One region of the Streptomyces sp. NBC_00876 genome, then DNA from elsewhere that is predicted to be linked to it. Evidence: predicted binding sites of a transcription regulator. Region 1 holds the regulator's gene; the other holds the start of a gene.

What was found. Region 1 encodes HrcA, which represses chaperone genes, less so after heat shock. Its sites were predicted from a motif close to TTNGCACTCNGNNNNNCNGAGTGCNAA; they were not measured.
Region 2: the regulator HrcA is predicted to act here: its motif matches at 2,316-2,342, upstream of groES (co-chaperone GroES).

The regions. Positions count from the first base shown of each region.
Region 1 is NZ_CP108800.1:2,619,711-2,624,125, reverse strand. It holds gene OG782_RS11525 (ABC transporter substrate-binding protein) at 1-110, opposite strand, end outside; gene OG782_RS11520 (DUF3097 domain-containing protein) at 227-1,045, opposite strand; gene OG782_RS11515 (MBL fold metallo-hydrolase) at 1,071-1,793, opposite strand; gene hrcA (heat-inducible transcriptional repressor HrcA) at 1,979-2,995, shown strand; gene dnaJ (molecular chaperone DnaJ) at 2,996-4,132, shown strand; gene OG782_RS11500 (nitronate monooxygenase) at 4,255-4,415, shown strand, end outside.
Region 2 is NZ_CP108800.1:5,178,910-5,183,324, reverse strand. It holds gene groL (chaperonin GroEL) at 129-1,751, opposite strand; gene groES (co-chaperone GroES) at 1,855-2,163, opposite strand; gene OG782_RS22915 (hypothetical protein) at 2,462-2,782, opposite strand; gene OG782_RS22910 (polysaccharide deacetylase family protein) at 2,779-3,744, opposite strand; gene OG782_RS22905 (THUMP-like domain-containing protein) at 3,881-4,415, shown strand, end outside.

The DNA of each region.
Region 1 (4,415 bases):
GGCATCACCGGCCGGTTGTCCCGGTACCGGTCGATGAGCTGCTGCACGAAATGGAAGACGGCGGAGGCCGCCTCGTTCTCCGCACTGTCCCGCCACACTTCGCGCGCCATCGCCCCGTGCCTTCCCTAGCGAAAAGAGCCAGGCACCACTCAATAACCGATGATGTGTGCGAGCCGCAGGCATTCGTCGGGATCGGTCCAGGATTGGCGGGAAGGCCCGCCGGACATCACGCGGGAAGAGTGACGAAATCGATCAATTCCTCTACCCGGCCCAGCAGTTCCGGCTCCAGGTCCCGGTAGGAGCGGACCGTGGACAGAATCCGCTGCCAGGCCGCGCCGGTGTTCTCCGGCCACCCCAGCGAACGGCACACACCGGTCTTCCAGTCCTGGCCGCGCGGCACCACCGGCCACCCGGCGATCCCCACCGACGACGGCTTCACCGCCTCCCAGACATCGATGTACGGGTGGCCGACCACCAGGACGTTCCCGTCCGAGATCTGCGCCGCGATACGCGACTCCTTGGACCCCGGCACCAGATGGTCGACGAGCACCCCCAGCCGCGCGTCCGGGCCCGGCGAGAACTCGCGCACGATCGCCGGGAGGTCGTCGATGCCCTCCAGGTACTCGACGACCACGCCCTCGATCCGCAGGTCGTCGCCCCAGACCCGCTCGACCAGCTCCGCGTCGTGCCGGCCCTCCACATAGATCCGCCCGGCCCGCGCCACCCGCGCCCGCGCCCCGGGAACCGCCACCGAACCGGAGGCCGTACGGGCGGGGCGCACCGGGCCGCCCGCCGACGGGCGCACGAGCGTCACGACCCGGCCCTCCAGGAGGAAGCCGCGCGGCGTCATCGGGAAGACCCGGTGCTTGCCGAAGCGGTCCTCCAGGGTCACCGTCGGACCCTCGGCCGTCTTCTCGCACCGGATCACCGCACCGCAGAAGCCGGTGGCGGCCTCCTCCACGACCAGATCCGGCTCGGCGGGCACCTCGGGAACGGGGGCGGACCTCTTCCACGGCGGGGTCAGGTCCGGCTGGTAGCTGCGCATCGGACGACGATAAGCGGGGAGTGGCCTACGACACGCCGAACCGGACCGCGAGGTCGTCGCGCTGCGCCCGTACGAACGCGGCGTCCACCACCGCCCCGTGCCCCGGCACGTACAGCCCGTCCTCGCCGCCCAGCTCCAGCAGCCGGTCCAGCGCCGCCGGCCAGCGCGCGGGGAACGCGTCCGGGCCCGCCTGGGGTTCACCGGACTCCTCGACCAGATCGCCGCAGAACACGATCGAGGGGGAGCCGGGCACCAGTGCCGCCAGGTCGTGGCCGCTGTGTCCCGCGCCGACGTTCACGAGCACCACCTCGCACCCGCCGCCCAGATCGAGCGTCCACTCGCCGGACACCTGGTGGTGCGGCGCCACCAGCGCATCGGTGGACTCCGCGGCGTCGTGCTCGGCCAGGCCCTGCCGCACGGCGTCGGAGTGCAGCTCGTCGGCCCCGCTCCGCAGCAGTTCCGCCATGCCGCGCGCGCCGTACACCTGCGCCCCGGCGAAGGCGGCCGTGCCCAGTACATGATCGAAATGAGGGTGGCTGAGTGCGATGTGCGTCACCCTTCTGCCGAGCAGGGACTGCGCCTGGGCGCGTACTTCCACCCCTTCACGGAGTGACGAACCGGTGTCGAAGAGCAACACCCCGTCCGTTCCGGCCACCAGTGCGACCGTTGCATCCCACACCGGAAGGCGTCGGCGGCCCACTTTGTGTCCGAGCCGCTCCCAGCCGAACTCTTCCCAAGAGGCGTCCATGGGACGACGCTATCGGCATCGACCTGCGCAGTCGCGCGGTAGCGTGGCCGGTCGCCCTTGCTAGGGGGCCACCCCGTCGCCGTACACTGGCCGGGGGATTGCTGGCACTCGTACACACAGAGTGCCAGGGCAGGACCCGGGAACGGCCCGAGAACCACCGAGGTACACAGCTGGAGGTGTGCGCGATGCTCAGCGAACGCAGACTCGAAGTGCTGCGCGCCATCGTCCAGGACTATGTCGGCACCGAGGAGCCCGTCGGCTCCAAGGCGCTCACGGAGCGGCACAAGCTGGGGGTCTCCCCGGCCACCGTCCGCAACGACATGGCGGTGCTGGAGGACGAGGGTTTCATCGCCCAGCCCCACACCAGCGCGGGACGCATCCCGACGGACAAGGGCTACCGGCTCTTCGTCGACAAGCTCGCGGGCGTCAAGCCCCTGTCGTCGCCGGAACGCCGGGCCATTCAGAATTTCCTCGACGGCGCGGTCGACCTCGACGATGTCGTGGGCCGTACCGTACGGCTGCTCGCGCAGCTGACCCGGCAGGTCGCCGTCGTGCAGTACCCCTCGCTGACCCGCTCGACCGTGCGGCACGTGGAACTGCTGTCCCTGGCCCCGGCCCGGGTGATGCTCGTGCTGATCACGGACACCGGACGGGTCGAACAGCGGCTGGTCGACTGCCCGGCGCCGTTCGGCGAGACCTCTCTCGCCGATCTGCGGGCCCGGCTCAACAGCCGGGTCGTGGGGCGCCGTTTCGCGGACGTCCCGCAGCTGGTGCAGGACCTGCCGGAATCCTTCGAGAGCGAGGACCGGGGAACCGTGTCCACCGTGCTCTCGATCCTGCTCGAAACCCTCGTCGAGGAGACGGAGGAGCGGCTGATGATCGGCGGCACCTCCAACCTCACCCGCTTCGGGCACGACTTCCCTGTGATGATCCGGCCGGTGCTGGAAGCACTGGAGGAACAGGTCGTGCTGCTGAAGCTGCTCGGCGAGGCCAAGGACTCGGGCATGACCGTACGTATCGGGCACGAGAACGCCCACGAGGGGCTCAACTCCACGTCCGTCGTCGCGGTCGGCTACGGTTCGGGCGACGAGGCAGTCGCCAAACTCGGCGTGGTCGGACCGACCCGCATGGACTACCCCGGAACGATGGGAGCGGTACGCGCAGTGGCACGTTACGTCGGACAGATCCTGGCGGAGTCGTAAGTGGCCACGGACTACTACGCCGTACTCGGCGTGCGCCGCGACGCCTCTCAGGACGAGATCAAGAAGGCATTCCGGAGGCTCGCGCGCGAGCTGCACCCGGATGTGAACCCCGATCCGAAGACCCAGGAGCGGTTCAAGGAGATCAACGCCGCTTACGAGGTGTTGTCGGACGCCCAGAAGAAGCAGGTCTACGACCTCGGCGGCGACCCGCTGTCCGCCTCCGGAGGAGGTGGCGCGGGCGGATTCGGACAGGGTGGCTTCGGCAACTTCTCCGACATCATGGACGCGTTCTTCGGTACGGCGTCGCAGCGCGGACCCCGTTCGCGCACCCGGCGCGGCCAGGACGCCATGATCCGGCTGGAGATCGACCTCTCCGAGGCGGCCTTCGGCACGACCAAGGACATCCAGGTCGACACGGCCGTCGTCTGTACGACCTGCAGCGGCGAGGGTGCCGCGCCCGGCACCTCCGCGCAGACCTGTGACATGTGCCGCGGCCGCGGTGAGGTCTCCCAGGTCACCCGGTCCTTCCTCGGCCAGGTCATGACCTCGCGGCCCTGCCCCCAGTGCCAGGGCTTCGGTACGGTCGTGCCGACCCCGTGCCCGGAGTGCGCCGGCGACGGCCGCATCCGCTCGCGGCGCACGCTCACCGTGAAGATCCCCGCAGGTGTCGACAACGGCACCCGCATCCAGCTCGCGGGCGAGGGCGAGGTCGGCCCCGGCGGCGGCCCGGCCGGTGACCTCTACGTCGAGATCCACGAGCTGCCGCACGCGGTGTTCCAGCGGCGCGGCGACGATCTGCACTGCACGGTCACCATCCCCATGACGGCGGCGGCCCTCGGCACCAAGGTGCCGCTGGAGACGCTCGACGGCCTGGAGGAGGTCGACATCCGGCCGGGCACCCAGTCCGGCCAGTCCGTCCCGCTGCACGGGCGCGGCATCACCCACCTGCGCGGTGGCGGGCGCGGCGACCTGATCGTGCACGTCGAGGTGATGACCCCGACGAAGATGGACCCGGAGCAGGAACGCCTCCTGCGCGAGCTGTCGAAACTGCGCGGCGAGGAGCGGCCCACCGGCCAGTTCCAGCCCGGACAGCAGGGCCTGTTCTCGCGGCTGAAGGACGCGTTCAACGGCCGTTAGCGCCTCTCGTCAGGATCGATGCGGTACGGGCCCGGATTATTCCGGGCCCGTACCGCATTGCGGACAAAACGTGGCAGCGGGGTGCGCATCACGGAATGGGAAGGACATGACACGATGCGGTCATGTCATCCGCATTGACCGATCTCTGCCGGTATCCGATCGTGCAGGCCCCGATGGCGGGCGGAGCCTCCTGTCCGCAGCTCGTCGCGGCCGTCGCCGAGGCCGGCGGGCTCGGATTCCTGGCCGCCGGGTACAAGACGGCGGACGGCATGTACAACGAGAT
Region 2 (4,415 bases), 2.6 Mb from region 1:
GCCGGATGCGGCCGCTGAGGCTGGACTTGGCCGCTGAGGCCTGGCGGGCCGGGCGGCCGGACACGCAAAGGCCCGGTACCCCGAGCGCGGGGTACCGGGCCTCACCGCTTGCGCGGAACAGCTACACGCTAGTGCGAGTGACCGTGGCCGTGACCGGCATCGGCCTCTTCCTCGGCCGGCTTCTCGACGACCAGGGTCTCGGTCGTGAGCAGCAGCGACGCGATGGACGCGGCGTTCTCCAGGGCGGAGCGGGTGACCTTGACCGGGTCGATGACGCCGGCCTTCACCAGGTCGCCGTACTCGCCGGTCGAGGCGTTGAAGCCCTGGCCCTTGTCGAGGTCGGCGACCTTCGAGGTGATGACGTAGCCCTCGAGGCCCGCGTTCTCCGCGATCCAGCGGAGCGGCTCGACGGCGGCGCGGCGCACGACCGCGACACCGGTGGCCTCGTCGCCGGTCTTGCCGAGGTTGCCCTCGAGGACCTTGACGGCGTGGACCAGAGCGGAGCCACCACCGGAGACGATGCCCTCCTCGACCGCGGCGCGGGTCGCGGAGATGGCGTCCTCCAGACGGTGCTTCTTCTCCTTGAGCTCCACCTCGGTGGCCGCACCGACGCGGATCACGCAGACCCCGCCGGCCAGCTTCGCCAGGCGCTCCTGGAGCTTCTCGCGGTCCCAGTCGGAGTCCGTGGACTCGATCTCGGCCTTGATCTGGTTGACGCGGCCGGCGACCTCGTCGGCCTTGCCGCCACCGTCGACGATGGTGGTGTCGTCCTTGGAGACGGTCACGCGGCGGGCGGTGCCCAGCACGTCCAGACCGGCCTGGTCGAGCTTGAGGCCGACCTCCTCGGCGATGACGGTCGCACCGGTGAGGGTGGCGATGTCGCCGAGCATGGCCTTGCGGCGGTCACCGAAGCCCGGGGCCTTCACCGCGACGGCGTTGAAGGTGCCACGGATCTTGTTGACGACCAGGGTCGACAGGGCCTCGCCCTCGACGTCCTCGGCGATGATCAGCAGCGGCTTGGAGGCACCGGCCTGGATGACCTTCTCCAGGAGCGGCAGCAGCTCCTGGATCGAGCCGATCTTGCCCTGGTGGATCAGGATGTACGGGTCGTCGAGGACGGCCTCCATACGCTCCTGGTCGGTCACCATGTACGGGGACAGGTAGCCCTTGTCGAAGGCCATGCCCTCGGTGAACTCAAGGTCCAGACCGAAGGTGTTGGACTCCTCGACGGTGATGACACCGTCCTTGCCGACCTTGTCCATCGCGTCCGCGATGAGGTCGCCGACCTGGCTGTCCTGCGCGGAGAGCGCGGCCACGGCGGCGATGTCGGACTTGTCCTCGATCGGACGGGCGGTCGCGAGGAGCTCCTCGGACACGGCCTTGACCGCGGCGTCGATGCCCTTCTTCAGGGCGGCCGGGGACGCGCCCGCGGCCACGTTGCGCAGGCCCTCGCGGACGAGCGCCTGGGCCAGGACGGTGGCGGTGGTCGTACCGTCACCCGCTACGTCGTTGGTCTTGGTCGCCACCTCCTTCACCAGCTGGGCACCGAGGTTCTCGTACGGGTCATCCAGCTCGACCTCGCGCGCGATGGTGACACCGTCGTTGGTGATGGTGGGAGCACCGAACTTCTTGTCGATGACGACGTTGCGGCCCTTGGGGCCGATCGTCACCTTCACCGTGTCGGCAAGCTTGTTGACGCCGCGCTCGAGGGCGCGACGGGCGTCCTCGTCGAACTTCAGGATCTTCGCCATGGAGCTGAACTGTCCTCTCAGAACAAGAACTGCGCCCCTCGCCGCCCGGCTAGATATTTCGCAGGGGGCCAGGGGCGCAGAACAGAAGCAAACGTTGAGTGAATTACTTCTCGATGATCGCGAGCACGTCGCGAGCCGAGAGGACGAGGTACTCCTCGCCGTTGTACTTCACCTCGGTGCCGCCGTACTTGCTGTACAGCACGACATCGCCGGTCTTGACGTCGAGCGGCAGGCGCTCGCCGTTCTCGAAGCGGCCCGGGCCCACGGCCAGGACGACGCCCTCCTGGGGCTTCTCCTTGGCGGTGTCCGGAATAACCAGGCCGGAGGCCGTGGTCTGCTCGGCGTCGAGCGGCTGGACCACAATGCGGTCCTCGAGCGGCTTGATCGCAACCTTGGAGCTGGCGGTCGACACGATCCGGTCTCCCCCTTCGGAGATCTCACGGGGTTAACAGTCTTTGGGTGGCGACCAGATGGGCCCGTCGTCGCGGGTGCCGGACCTGCCGGTCGCACAGTACTGCTGGCACTCTCCATCGGGGAGTGCCAGCACTGAGACTATGACCGCGATTAGCACTCGGTCAAGCGGAGTGCCAATTCACGCCCCTCGTGGCGTCCGGACCGGCCGCCTTCGCGCCCCTCGGACCACCGCGCCCGGCCCCCCGCAGCGGCCGCCACAGGGGAGAACGCCCCAGGCCCCCGGGCCGTTCCGTACCTCAGGAGTGCGCGCACCCCGCCCCCGCACGCATCCCCGGATACGGTCCCGGCCGGTCCGGCCACCAGCGGGCCGGCGGGTGCTGCGGACCCGCGTACCCGGCCCGCCGAGGCCCGCAGGCGACGACGGCCATCGCCCCCGGCGCCTCGCCGCGCACCGCGGCGGGCAGCGCCTCCGGTGCGCTCGGCGACGGGTGCACCTTCTGGGCCGCCTTGCGGCCCAGCCGCTCGATCGGGTCGACCGACTGCGCGCAGCCGGTCGTGGCGGCCAGGAGCGCACCGGCGGTCAGCAGTCCGGCCAGCAGCCGGTGCGCCCTTCTCATACGTAGTCCTCCAGCCGTGCCACGGCGTACCCCTTGTCCGTGATGACCTTCATGACGGACCTGATCAGGTCGGGCATGCTGCCCTTCCAGTCCTTCTTGCCGCGGAAGTGCGTGAGGATGATGTCGCCGGGGTGCAGGTCCTGGTCCTCCTCCCGCCACTCCATGTGGTCGGGGAACGCCTCGGCCGACCAGAGCGGCACGGCCGTGATGCCGCAGGACTTGGCGATCCGCAGGGTGTCGCCGTTGTAGTTGCCGTACGGCGGCCGGAAGAGCCGGGGTCGCTGGCCGTACTGCTTCTCGATGATGTCCTGCTGGTCGCAGATCTCCCGCTTCTGCTCGGCGTAGGAGAGGCCGGGCAGGTAACGGTGGTTCAGCGTGTGGTTGCTGAGCGCGACGCCGCGGTCCTGCGCGTCCTTGAAGTACGCGTAGTCGTCGCGCACCAGGTAGTCGCTGAGGAAGGCGCTGTACGGGATGTTCAGCTCCGACATCATCCGCAGCAGCTCGGGGTCCTTGTCGTCCCCGTCGTCCATCGTCAGGAAGACGATCTTCTTATCGGTGGGGACCGTGGTGAAGACCGGCGGCAGCGAGTCGTCACCGCCGTTGACCTCGAAGCCCTTGCGGGTCGTGATGTGCGGCTTCACCGCGGGCGGCGCCGGCGGCGCCAGCGGAATGCCCGCCAGGCCCCACTTCCTGGCAGCGGCGGCGCGTGCGGCCTGGGCGCGCCGCTCCTTCTCGGCCCGCACCGCGAGCGCGGCCGCCGCCTCCGGCCGGGCCTGCGCACCCGGATGCCCGGCCTCGGCCCCGGTCCGCCGCGCGGCGTCGGCGTCCGCGCGGCCTCCGGTTTCGGCCGCGCAGCCGGAACCGACGGCGGCGACCAGGAGCGCGGCCAGGACCGCGTAACCCGGGCGGCGCCGCAGACGCCTCCGCCCGCGCCCGGTCCGGACCTCTGGGCACGTCACCATCTCCGGTCTGCGCCTGTTCATAACCAATTCTTCCTTTTGTCGTACTGGCTGCATGGCGCCGCATCCTGCCAGTACGTGATCGGGCATCCGGCCCGACACCGCCGCCCGGCCCGCACGGTCCCCCGGCTGGCTCACAATGGGGCGGGTGAACGCTCTCGACCCGACCGACGCCCCCGACCCCCTCGCCGTCTTCCTGGCCCTGCGCTCCCCCGAGGGCGCCGAGCTGCTGGCCGGGCTGCGGTCGTACGACCCCGCCACGGAGCTCGCCACCGCGACCCGGCTGCGCCGCAGCCACCCGGCCGCCCTCGTCTCGGCGGTGCTCGGGCAGGCCCGGCTGCGGCAGCGGGCGGTGGCGAAGTTCGGCGCCCAGGACGCGCACCGGATGTTCTTCACGCCCAACGGGGTCGAGCAGGCGACCCGTACCTCGGTGGCCGGTTACCGGGCCGGGCGGTTCGCACAGGCCGGGGTGCGCAGCGTCGCCGACCTCTGCTGCGGGATCGGCGGCGACGCGATCGCCCTGGCGCGGGCCGGGATCTCCGTCCTGGCCGTGGACCGCGACCCGCTGACCGCCGAGGTGGCCAGGGCCAACGCCGCCGCGCTCGGTCTGGACGCGCTGATCGAGGTGCGGTGCGCCGATGTCACGGAGATCGACACCACGCCGTACGACGCGG